DNA from 2 places in the Clostridium novyi NT genome. Region 2 is predicted to be linked to the other one. Evidence: riboswitches for the same ligand, from Rfam matches in the RefSeq annotation. Region 2 holds a riboswitch; the other holds the start of a gene.
The links. Region 2 has a riboswitch for lysine ahead of lysA (diaminopimelate decarboxylase). Riboswitches for the same ligand answer to the same signal wherever they lie in the genome.
Positions count from the first base shown of each region.

Region 1: it holds a riboswitch for lysine, as region 2 does, so the genes downstream of both, NT01CX_RS07300 (amino acid permease) here and lysA (diaminopimelate decarboxylase) in region 2, are expected to answer to the same signal.

Region 1 covers NC_008593.1:1,562,676-1,567,998, reverse strand. The annotation lists gene NT01CX_RS07315 (VanZ family protein) at 89-538, shown strand; gene NT01CX_RS07310 (cold shock domain-containing protein) at 579-776, opposite strand; gene NT01CX_RS07305 (DEAD/DEAH box helicase) at 1,132-2,247, shown strand; lysine riboswitch at 2,326-2,500, shown strand; gene NT01CX_RS07300 (amino acid permease) at 2,725-4,092, shown strand; gene NT01CX_RS07295 (DUF1835 domain-containing protein) at 4,251-5,282, shown strand.
Region 2 covers NC_008593.1:490,218-495,540, forward strand. The annotation lists gene NT01CX_RS02385 (FRG domain-containing protein) at 1-13, shown strand, start outside; gene NT01CX_RS02390 (methyl-accepting chemotaxis protein) at 148-1,617, shown strand; gene NT01CX_RS02395 (DUF4250 domain-containing protein) at 1,687-1,890, shown strand; gene NT01CX_RS02400 (metallophosphoesterase family protein) at 1,915-2,385, shown strand; lysine riboswitch at 2,467-2,640, shown strand; gene lysA (diaminopimelate decarboxylase) at 2,787-4,085, shown strand; gene NT01CX_RS02410 (GH36-type glycosyl hydrolase domain-containing protein) at 4,275-5,323, shown strand, end outside.

The sequences.
Region 1 (5,323 bases), 1.1 Mb from region 2:
TTTTTAGTTTTATGTATAATATGATAAAATGACTTAGAATATTTATTTTGTAAAAATATATTGAAGGGAGTTTATTTAGAATTTAATTATGAAAAATATAAAACTTAGGAATGTAGTAAAATATGGTTTGGTTATAACTTGGATGACAGTGATTTTTTGTTTTTCAAAGGATCCGGCTACAGTTTCTAATGAAAAAAGTGATTTTGTTATTGAGAGTTTAACTTCTGTTGGTATAGATGTAGGTGGAATCTTTGGGAAAATGTCTACCTTTATTGTTAGAAAGATGGGGCATTTTACTGAGTATTTTATTCTTTGCATACTACTTATATTTGCTTTAAAGAGTAAATTTAAAATGAAAAGTAATTATATAATATCAATTGTAATAACTTTTTTATATGCTTGTAGTGATGAGTTTCATCAATTATTTGTTCCAGGAAGAAGTGGACGTATAATTGATGTTTTAATTGATACTACAGGAGGTGTATTAGCCATAGTTATTTGCACTATTATTTTAAAAATAAAAAATATAAAAAAATAAAACCTGAAATTTAATTTCAGGTTTTTGATTTCTATATTAATTATAGAACGCTGATGTTTTCAGCTTGAGGTCCTTTTGCGCCTTCAACAACGTCAAAAGATACGTTTTGACCTTCTTCTAAAGTTTTGAATCCGTCTTTATTGATTTGAGAAAAGTGAGCGAAAACGTCATTTCCTTCTTCTGTAGTTATGAATCCAAATCCTTTTTCTGCGTTAAACCATTTTACTGTACCTGTCATATGTTCGTACCTCCGAAATTTTTATTCCTTTAATTCTTTGTAAAAATAAATATTTAATAAAAATTTCGAAATCTATATATACTAAGATAGTTCTTAATTCTATATAATCTCAAAAATATTAATAATAATAAATAATTTACTTCTGAATCAAAGTTGATTACTTGTTTAAGTATACACTATATAAAAAATAGTGCAAGGGTTTTTGCAAAAATAAATTTATTTTAATACATTTATTTTTTTATTATAAAAAACAGAAAAGCAAAAATCCTTCTTAATACGGTAATAGTATGATATTATTAATTGATTATTATATAAATAAAAATTAAATATATTTTGAAAGTGAAGGTAATAAAAAATGAAGGACTTTAAAAATTTAGGAATTAGTAAAAATATAATAGATATACTTAGCAGAGAAGGAATTAAAAGTCCAACTCCAATTCAAGAAAATAGTATAGAGTTTATAAAGATGGGAAAGGATGTTATAGCAGAAGCTCAAACAGGTACGGGTAAAACTCTTGCTTTTTTACTTCCAATCTTTGAAAACATATCTTTAGAATCAAATTTTGTTCAAGTACTTATAGTTACACCAACTAGAGAACTTGCAATTCAAATAACAGAGGAAGCTATGAAGTTAAAAAAGGCTAAAGACATTAATATATTAGCTGCATATGGAGGAAAGGACATACAATCTCAATTAAAAAAGCTAAAAGGAAATATACAATTAATAATAGCAACGCCAGGAAGACTTTTAGATCATCTTAATAGAAGTACAATAAAGCTAGATAAACTAAAAACATTAGTATTAGATGAAGCTGATCAAATGCTTTATATGGGATTTAAAAATGAAGTGGAAAAGATAATAAGTTATACTTCTAAAAAGCATCAAACATTATGTTTTTCTGCAACAATGAATTCAGATGTTAAAAAGCTAGCTTACAGATATATGAAAGAGCCTAAAGTTGTATCTGTAAAAGCTGAAGAGGTTACTTTAAAAAACATTCAGCAGTTTGTTGTAGAAACTACAGATAGAAGAAAACAAGATGCACTATGTAGTGTTTTAGATGAAGATAATCCTTTTATGGCAATTATATTTTGCAGAACTAAAAGAAGGGTTGATAATTTAGAGGAAGCTCTACATAAAAGAGGATATAATTGTGATAAGTTACATGGAGATTTAGCTCAAGCTAAAAGAGAAAGAGTTATGAAAAAGTTTAAAAATATGGATACTCAATATCTTATAGCAACAGATGTAGCGGCGAGAGGACTTGATATAACAGGAGTTACTCATGTTTATAGTTATGATATACCTGAAAATGCTGAAAGCTATATACATCGTATAGGTAGAACAGGAAGAGCTGGCGAAGAAGGAAAAACGTGTTTATTTATAGATCCTAAGGATAAAAGATTATTAGAAACTATAGAAAAAGAAATAAAACTCACTATACCTAGAAGAAATATAGAAACTAAATAAAAATAATAATTTTAAATAAAAATGTTGACTTATGTAGAAATTTTATTGCATAATATAATAGTATTTAAAAAAGTAAATAACTAAGATAGAGGTGCGAGATTTAAGAGTAGTATTATGGAGTTAAGTGCTAAGAAGTAATAAGAAAGGAAATTTCGCCGAAGCTTATAGATAATACTTTAATGCTATTTGCTGGGCTTACATAAAATATGTGTAAGACTGTCACAAATAAAGTTTGTGGAGAGCTATTATTTTAGGGAATAAATTTTATTAATTTTGTTAATACTATTTGTGCCATGAGTATGTGCTCATGGCACTTTTGATTTTTTTACATATAGTTAGTCTTAGTTAGTTACTTATTGGATTTACATATAAAAATCTTAACTATGTTTTTTAAGATTCCAATAAGGAGGAGTTAGATTGGAAAACAATTTGGAAAGTGGAGAATTACAAAGAGGATTAAAATCTAGACATTTAAATATGATTGCTATGGGTGGTGCCATAGGAACGGGTATATTTTTAGCCATGGGTGATACAATACATCAAGCTGGTGTAGGTGGAGCGCTTACAGCTTATGGATTAATAGGAATAATGGTTTATTTCCTTATAACAAGTCTTGGAGAAATGGCAACCTATATGCCAATATCCGGTTCTTTTAGTGCATATGCAAACAAATTTATAGATCCCGCACTTGGATTTGCACTTGGATGGAATTATTGGTACAACTGGGCTATAACTATTGCTGCTGAAATGGTAGCAGGGGGACTTGTTATGAAATATTGGTTCCCAAATGTAAAGCCTGTGCTTTGGAGTTTGCTATTTTTAATAATAATAGTTGGACTTAATGTTTTATCTTCTAAAGCATTTGGAGAATCAGAATACTGGTTTGCAAGTATAAAAGTAGTTACTGTAATTGTATTTTTATTAATTGGAATAGGAAATATTTTTGGAATAATAGGTGGAGAAGCTGTTGGGTTTAAGAATTTTACAGCTAATGGAGGACCATTTGTTGGCGGAGTAAAGTCAATATTTATGATATTTTTAATTGCTGGTTTCGCTTTTCAAGGAACAGAACTTGTTGGAGTAGCAGCTGCTGAAAGTGAAGAACCAGAAAAAAGTATTCCAAAGGCTATAAGCACAATATTTTGGAGAATATTAATATTTTATTTAGGAACTATTGTAGTTATTGGAGCAATTGTACCTTTAAGTCAACTTGGAGTAAGTAAAAGTGCTTTTACATTGGTATTTGAAAAAGCTGGTGTGGCAATTGCAGCTTCTTTAATGAATGCAGTAATACTTACATCAATACTATCTGCTGGAAATTCAGGAATGTATGCCTCAAGTAGAATGTTATATTCTATGGCAAAGGAAGGAATGGCACCTAAAGTTTTTGCAAGAACAAATTCTAAAGGAGTTCCAGTAAATGCTGTTTTATTAACTACACTTATAGCATCTATTTGTTTTTTAACAGGAATATTTGCTCAAAGTACAGTATATGTTTGGCTTGTTGCTGCATCTGGACTTGCGGGATTTATAGCGTGGATTGGAATTGCTTTATGTCACTATAGATTTAGAAAAGCTTATGTTGCACAAGGACTTGATATGAATAAATTAAAATACAAAGCTAAATTATATCCAATAGGACCTATATTAGCATTAATTATGTGTATAATAGTTATTTTAGGACAAGGATTTGCATATATTAAGCCAGAAGGAATAGACTGGCTGGGAGTAATTGCAGCATATATAGGAATTCCAATATTTTTAGTTTTATATTTAGGATATAAAATCAAGCATAAAACACGTGTTGTAGAATTAAATGATATAGATTTAAATAATGAAGATTAAAAAATAATATAAGATAATAAACTAAAACTACTGATAAATCAAAACTATCAGTAGTTTTTTAATTGTATAGAAAATGATATTTAATTATATTTTAAATGATGTATAATTAACCTGTGATTTTATTAGAAAATATTAGTTAATATATTGGAGGATAAAAGATGAATAATGTGATTCATATGTGTTTTTCGGCATCTGCTAGTGGAAGTTTTAAATATGCCATTAAAGAAAATATAATTAAGGGCAAAAAAGTTATATCCTTTTACGATAATCTTTCGGAAGGGAAGATTGGAAATCTTAAAAATTTAGATGATAGAATTGAATGGTATAAAAGTATTAGTCATACTAAAGAAATTTCTAAAGAAGATATATATGAATATAAAAGAGATTATCACAGATATCGTAGAAAAATTGCGAAGTTAACAAGAGAAGATATTATTTATATGTGGTATGGAGAATGTAGTGAAGATATTTGTGGAATGATGTATGCTTTAGAATTGATGAAAGATAAGTGTTTTAACATATATCTTATTAATGTATCAAGTTTAGTTGAAGAAAATGAGTATGAGGCATTTATACCCAAAAGTGTTTCAGAAGTTATGTCAAAGGATATCAATAAATATATTAAATTTAAGAAAGAGCTAAATAAAAATACATATAAAGATATTTTACAAATGTGGGAAGCCTTAAAAAACCAAAATGAAGTTTTACGCATATTTAAGGACGGAAAAGTGAAAAGTTCTTATAAAGAGTATTTTGACATAGATATACTAAAAAATACAAATAAAAAATTTAGAAAAGCTGCAAGGACAGTTGGATATGTTCTAGGATACAGTGATCAAAATATATCTGATGATTATATTTTTTGGAGAGTTCAAGAACTTATTAAACAAGGCTACATAGAGTATAAAGGAAAATTTGGGGTTATGAGAGAAATGGAAATTAAGATAACAAATAAGGGCATAGAAATGTTAAATAATGATAAAGAAGCTATAGCATTTTGGAAGGAAAGAGAAGAGGAAACAGATAATGAAATAGAATACAGGAGGATTTTTAGAGAAGAATGTGCATTAAAAGAGAGAGTAAATATAGCAAGAAATTTATTGGATGTATTAGAGGTAGAGGTAATAGCAGAAAAAACAGGATTAACTATTGAACAGGTTAAAAATTTAGAAAGGGTTATGAGTAAATAATTAAGTTATATTTTAAATAAGTTTTTTATATCAATATATCA
Region 2 (5,323 bases):
TATAAATCAATAAAAGGTAAAAATTATAAAAAGGTATTCTTTAATTACGTAAAAGGTTGTATAATGTAAAAGAAAACATATTTTTTTAATAAAAATTATGGCTAGATAAAATATTGCATTAAATTATTTTTAATAGGGGGAAGTGGAATGGAGGACTTGGGGTTAATTTATCAACAAAACAAGTTATTAGTTAAACTATTATGGCCATCTTTATTTGCAGCATCAATTTTATTTTATGTGTTACAATTGCCTATTGTACATATAGCTACATTAATTATTTTGGGGATTATAATATGTAGTATTATGACAATATTAACATTGAAAAGAGTATTTATAGTGCAAACTATGTATATATTTATTGTAGGAATGACAATATTTTTATATGTATTGTTTAAATATATACCATTTGCATCTATGTATACATGTATATTTTTTTTCATGATGTTAATTTTTTTATATCAAAATATAAAAGCTACAATTACTACTGGCATTTTAGTTTTGTTATTGAATAACTATTTATATTTTGTAGACAAAGTTGATTTTATTGTTAGAGAATCAAGTAAAGGAATTATCATATATAATTTTATGATAGTAATAATATTAGCTTTATTAATTATACAAGAGACATTTAGTAATAAATTAAGAAAATCTAATAATGATTCTCAAAAGAATGCTTTAGAAGCTAAAAAACAAGTAGAATTAATTTTAGAGAAGGTAAAGAATTCAGTAATAGAATTTATGGAGTTTAATGAAAATTTAAAAGGAAATATAAATTACACACAGGAAACATCAAAAAAATTAACTGAAATTTTTAATGAAATTGCAGAGAGTATAGAATCTCAAGCAAATAGTATTAATGAGATAAATAATTCGGTTATAGATAGTGGACATCAAATGAATACCCTTGTAAATGCATCAAGTGTAATGAATGATACATCTAAGTCCACTATGAATTCTGTAAAAGAAGGAATTGAAGAAGTAGATATGCTATCTAAAAAAATGATAGAAGTAAAAGGAATAATGGATGTTACAAAGGATAATACTAAAAGATTAAAAGATAATACCATAAAAATAGGAGATATATTAAGTATAATTAATGATTTAGCATCACAAACAAATTTACTTGCATTAAATGCTGCAATAGAAGCTGCAAGAGCTGGAGAGCAAGGTAAAGGATTTGCCGTTGTTGCAGAAGAAATAAGAAAACTTGCTGAACACTCAAGTAATTCTGTTCAAGAAATAGGAGATATACTACAAAATATACAAGTACAAGCTAAAGACACTGATTCTTCTGCAAATTCTGCTCAAGATATATTGTCGGTAAATTTGGAATCATTAAAGAATGTTCAAGCTACTTTTAATAATATAAATATTAGTATTGAAAGTTTAGCTAATGAAACAAGTACAGTAAATGATTTTATAAAACAAATCAATGAAACATCAGTGAATATAAGCAAAGAAATATCAAATATGTCAGCTATCACTGAGGAAAATACATCAGCTGTAGAAGATACATTAAATTCAGTAAGACAACAAAATGAATCTATTAATATAGTTATAGATAACTATGGTGAATTTAATGAGGCAATTAAAAATCTGCAAAAGTTATTTTCTTAGTAAAAACTTATTAACATGTAATATATAAGGTATAATATAAATTAAAGGGTAAATTTATATTAAAAGTAGGTGAGAGTTTTGAATAGAGATAGAGTAATGAAAATGGATCCGTATATGTTATTAAGCATAATTAATATGAAATTAAGAGATCAATTTAGTAGTTTAGATGATTTATGTGAGGATTTTGAAGTTACTGTAGAAGAACTTAAAAATAAGCTCAATAATGTAGGCTATAAATACCAATCAGAAACCAATCAATTTGTGGCTAATTAATATATTTTTAAGGAGAAACTTTTAATGAACAAATATAAAATAGGAGTAATTTCAGATACTCACGGATTATTAAGACCAGAAGTTTTAAAAGTATTTAATGGAGTGGACTTTATTATCCATGCAGGAGATGTAGGCGATTCATCTATAATACAAGAACTGAGAAAAATCGCTCCTGTCACAGTGGTTAGAGGAAATTGTGATAATGGAGAACTTGGATATATATTAAAAAGAACAGAAGTGTTAGAAGTTGGAGATATAAATATATATGTATTACATAATCTAGATGAATTAGATTTAGAGCCTAAAGAAGCTGGATTTAATGTTGTAATTAGTGGACATTCTCATAAATCTTGTGAAAAAACAATTGATGATGTATTATACTTTAATCCAGGAAGTGCAGGTCCACGTAGATTTAAATTACCAATTTCACTTGGCATATTAAATTTAGATGAAAAAAACATAAATCCAGAAATAATTGAAATTCCATTTAAATAAATTATTGCATAGTTTCAACTTTTATGTTAGACTATGAATAATTTAAATGAATGAAATTAAAAAATAAAATAAAAATTAGTTACCTAAGGTAGAGGTGCTGTAATTAAGAGTATTTACTAGTAGTCGGCAGATTAAGATAAGTAAAAAAAGGGATTACAGCCGAAGATAATCAAATTGGCAAATTTATTATCTGGCGTTATGCATAATATGTATGACGCTGTCATGTTGTTATTAATATGGAGAGCTACAAGGTTACACTAAGTTCGGAGTATAAAATATTGCGATCAGGGTGTTCCTTGACGCAATATTTTTTTATATAATGAATGGTAACATTTTTTAACAGGGGCAGAAATTATTAGAGAAAACTTAAACATTGAAATTAATAAATGGGGGCATATAAGATGAGATTATTTGGAACTATGGAAGTTATGGATAATGAATTATATATAGGGGGAGTAGGTACAAGAGAATTAGCAAGTGAATTTAAAACTCCTTTATATGTAATGGACGAAGAACTAATTAGAGAAAATTGCAGACGATACCGTGAAAACTTCAAAGGAAATAATGAAGTGAATAAAGTTGCATATGCAGGGAAAGCCTTTTTAACAATAGCAATGTGTCAACTTATTAATGAGGAAGGTATGTGTCTAGATGTAGTATCTGGTGGGGAATTATATACTGCATATAAAAGTGAATTTCCTATGGAAAAGATATATTTCCACGGAAATAATAAAACTTTAGAAGAAATTGACATGGGTGTTAGACTTGGAGTTGGAAGATTTGTTGCTGATAATTTTTATGAAATAGAGAATATAAATAAAATAGCTAAAAAATATGATAAAGTTCAAAAGATACTTTTAAGAATTACTCCAGGAATAGAAGCTCATACTCATGATTATATAAAAACTGGACAAATAGATTCAAAATTTGGATTTACTTTGCTTCAAAATCAAACATTAAAAGCTGTTGAAATGGCAAATAAATTTTCCAATATAGAATTTGTAGGTTTTCATTGTCATATAGGTTCTCAAATATTTGAGATAGAGCCATATAGAGATGAAGTTAGAATAATGCTAGCATTAATAAAAGAAGTGAAAGAAAAGCTAGGATGCACAATAAAAGAATTAGACCTTGGTGGAGGATTTGGAATTTACTATGGAAAAGGAGATTCTCCTAAAAAGATTGAAGATTTTTGTAGTGCTATTTTAGAAGAAGCTGTTAAAGTTTCTAAAGAATTAGATATAGAATTACCTTCATTAGTTATAGAACCGGGTAGATCAATTGTTGGAAATGCAGGAACTACCCTTTACACAGTAGGGTCTATAAAAGAAATACCTGAAATAAGAAAGTATGTTTCTGTTGATGGTGGAATGACTGATAATATAAGACCAGCACTTTATAGAGCTAGTTATGAATGTTTAGTTGCCAATAACGTAAAAGCTAAATCGAAAGAAAAGGTAACAATATCAGGTAAGTGTTGTGAATCAGGGGATATTTTACTTGAAAATGTTAAAGTGTCTCATGCAGAAAGTGGAGATATTTTAGCTGTATTAACAACAGGAGCTTACGGATATTCTATGTCTAGTAACTATAATAAGATACCAAGACCAGCAGTGGTTTTTGTAAATAGAGGACAAAGTAAACTAATTTGCAAGAGACAATCTTATGAAGATTTAGTATCAGGTGAATTAGAACTTTAAATATATAAATAAGTTATTCAAATTTAAAATATATTATATACATTTAAGAAAAGAACACCTAAAAATTAAGGGGTTCTTTTCTTCTTTTATTTTTTGTTTAAATATAGGGAAGATTGGGAATAATATTTAGGTAAAATGAAGTTAATTTGTAGAAATTATAATGTAAAAATCGTAGAGGAGTGACTTTAAATGCTTTATATCAGTATAGGGATTTTATTTATATTGCTCGCTATATTTGTAGGTATAAAGGGAAATAATTGCAGAAAAAATAGTGAAGAAAATATATTAGAAGATATTCCAGCTATAAATATAAGTAAAGAAGAACTAAAAAAACATGCCTTAGAAATAGCCAATTATTCAACTAAAGGCAATAGTAATTGTAGAAAGAAATTAATAAAAAGCTTAGATAAAAGCTATAAGAAAATATTAGATGGACATGAATACATAGATAAAACCCTTAAAGAAAAAAAAGAAGTAACTCCAGCTTCAGAATGGCTTTTGGACAATTTATATTTAATAGAAAAAGAGTATAAACATATAAAATATAATATGCCAAAGTCTTATTATAAGGATCTTCCTGTAATAGATAGAGGTATTATGAAAGGTTATCCTAGAATTTATCATATAGCAGTAGAAATAGTATCTCATATAAATTCTAAAATAGATGAGAGTATCATAGAAGAAGTTATAGGTGCATACCAAACAAATACTATTTTAACTAGTGGGGAACTTTGGGCTTTACCAATAATGCTTAGAATAGCTTTGATACAAAATATAAGTAAAATAACAAATAACTTGGTTTTTTATTCTAAAGAAAGAATTAAAGCTGACAATATAGCAGATAGAATAATAAGCGCTGTACATAGTAAAAATTCATATATAGAAATAGAAAATATAACTAAAGAAGATATAAACTTTACCACACAGTTTACGGAAAGATTATTAAAGATTTTAAGAGACAATGGAATAGATAATAAAGCTATATATGATTGGATATTTGATAAATTAGAAGTAGAAAATAATAACTTTGAAAAAATAATAAATTCTGAGCATTTAAAACAGGCATCTCAACAAATTGCCATGGGAAATAGTATAAATTCTATTAGAGAAATTGATGGATTGAGTTGGAAAGAACTTTTTGAAAAAATGAGTTTTGTTGAAAAATATTTAAGAAAAGATCCAACAAATATATATTCAAATATGGATTTTGAATCAAGAGATTATTATAGACATAAAGT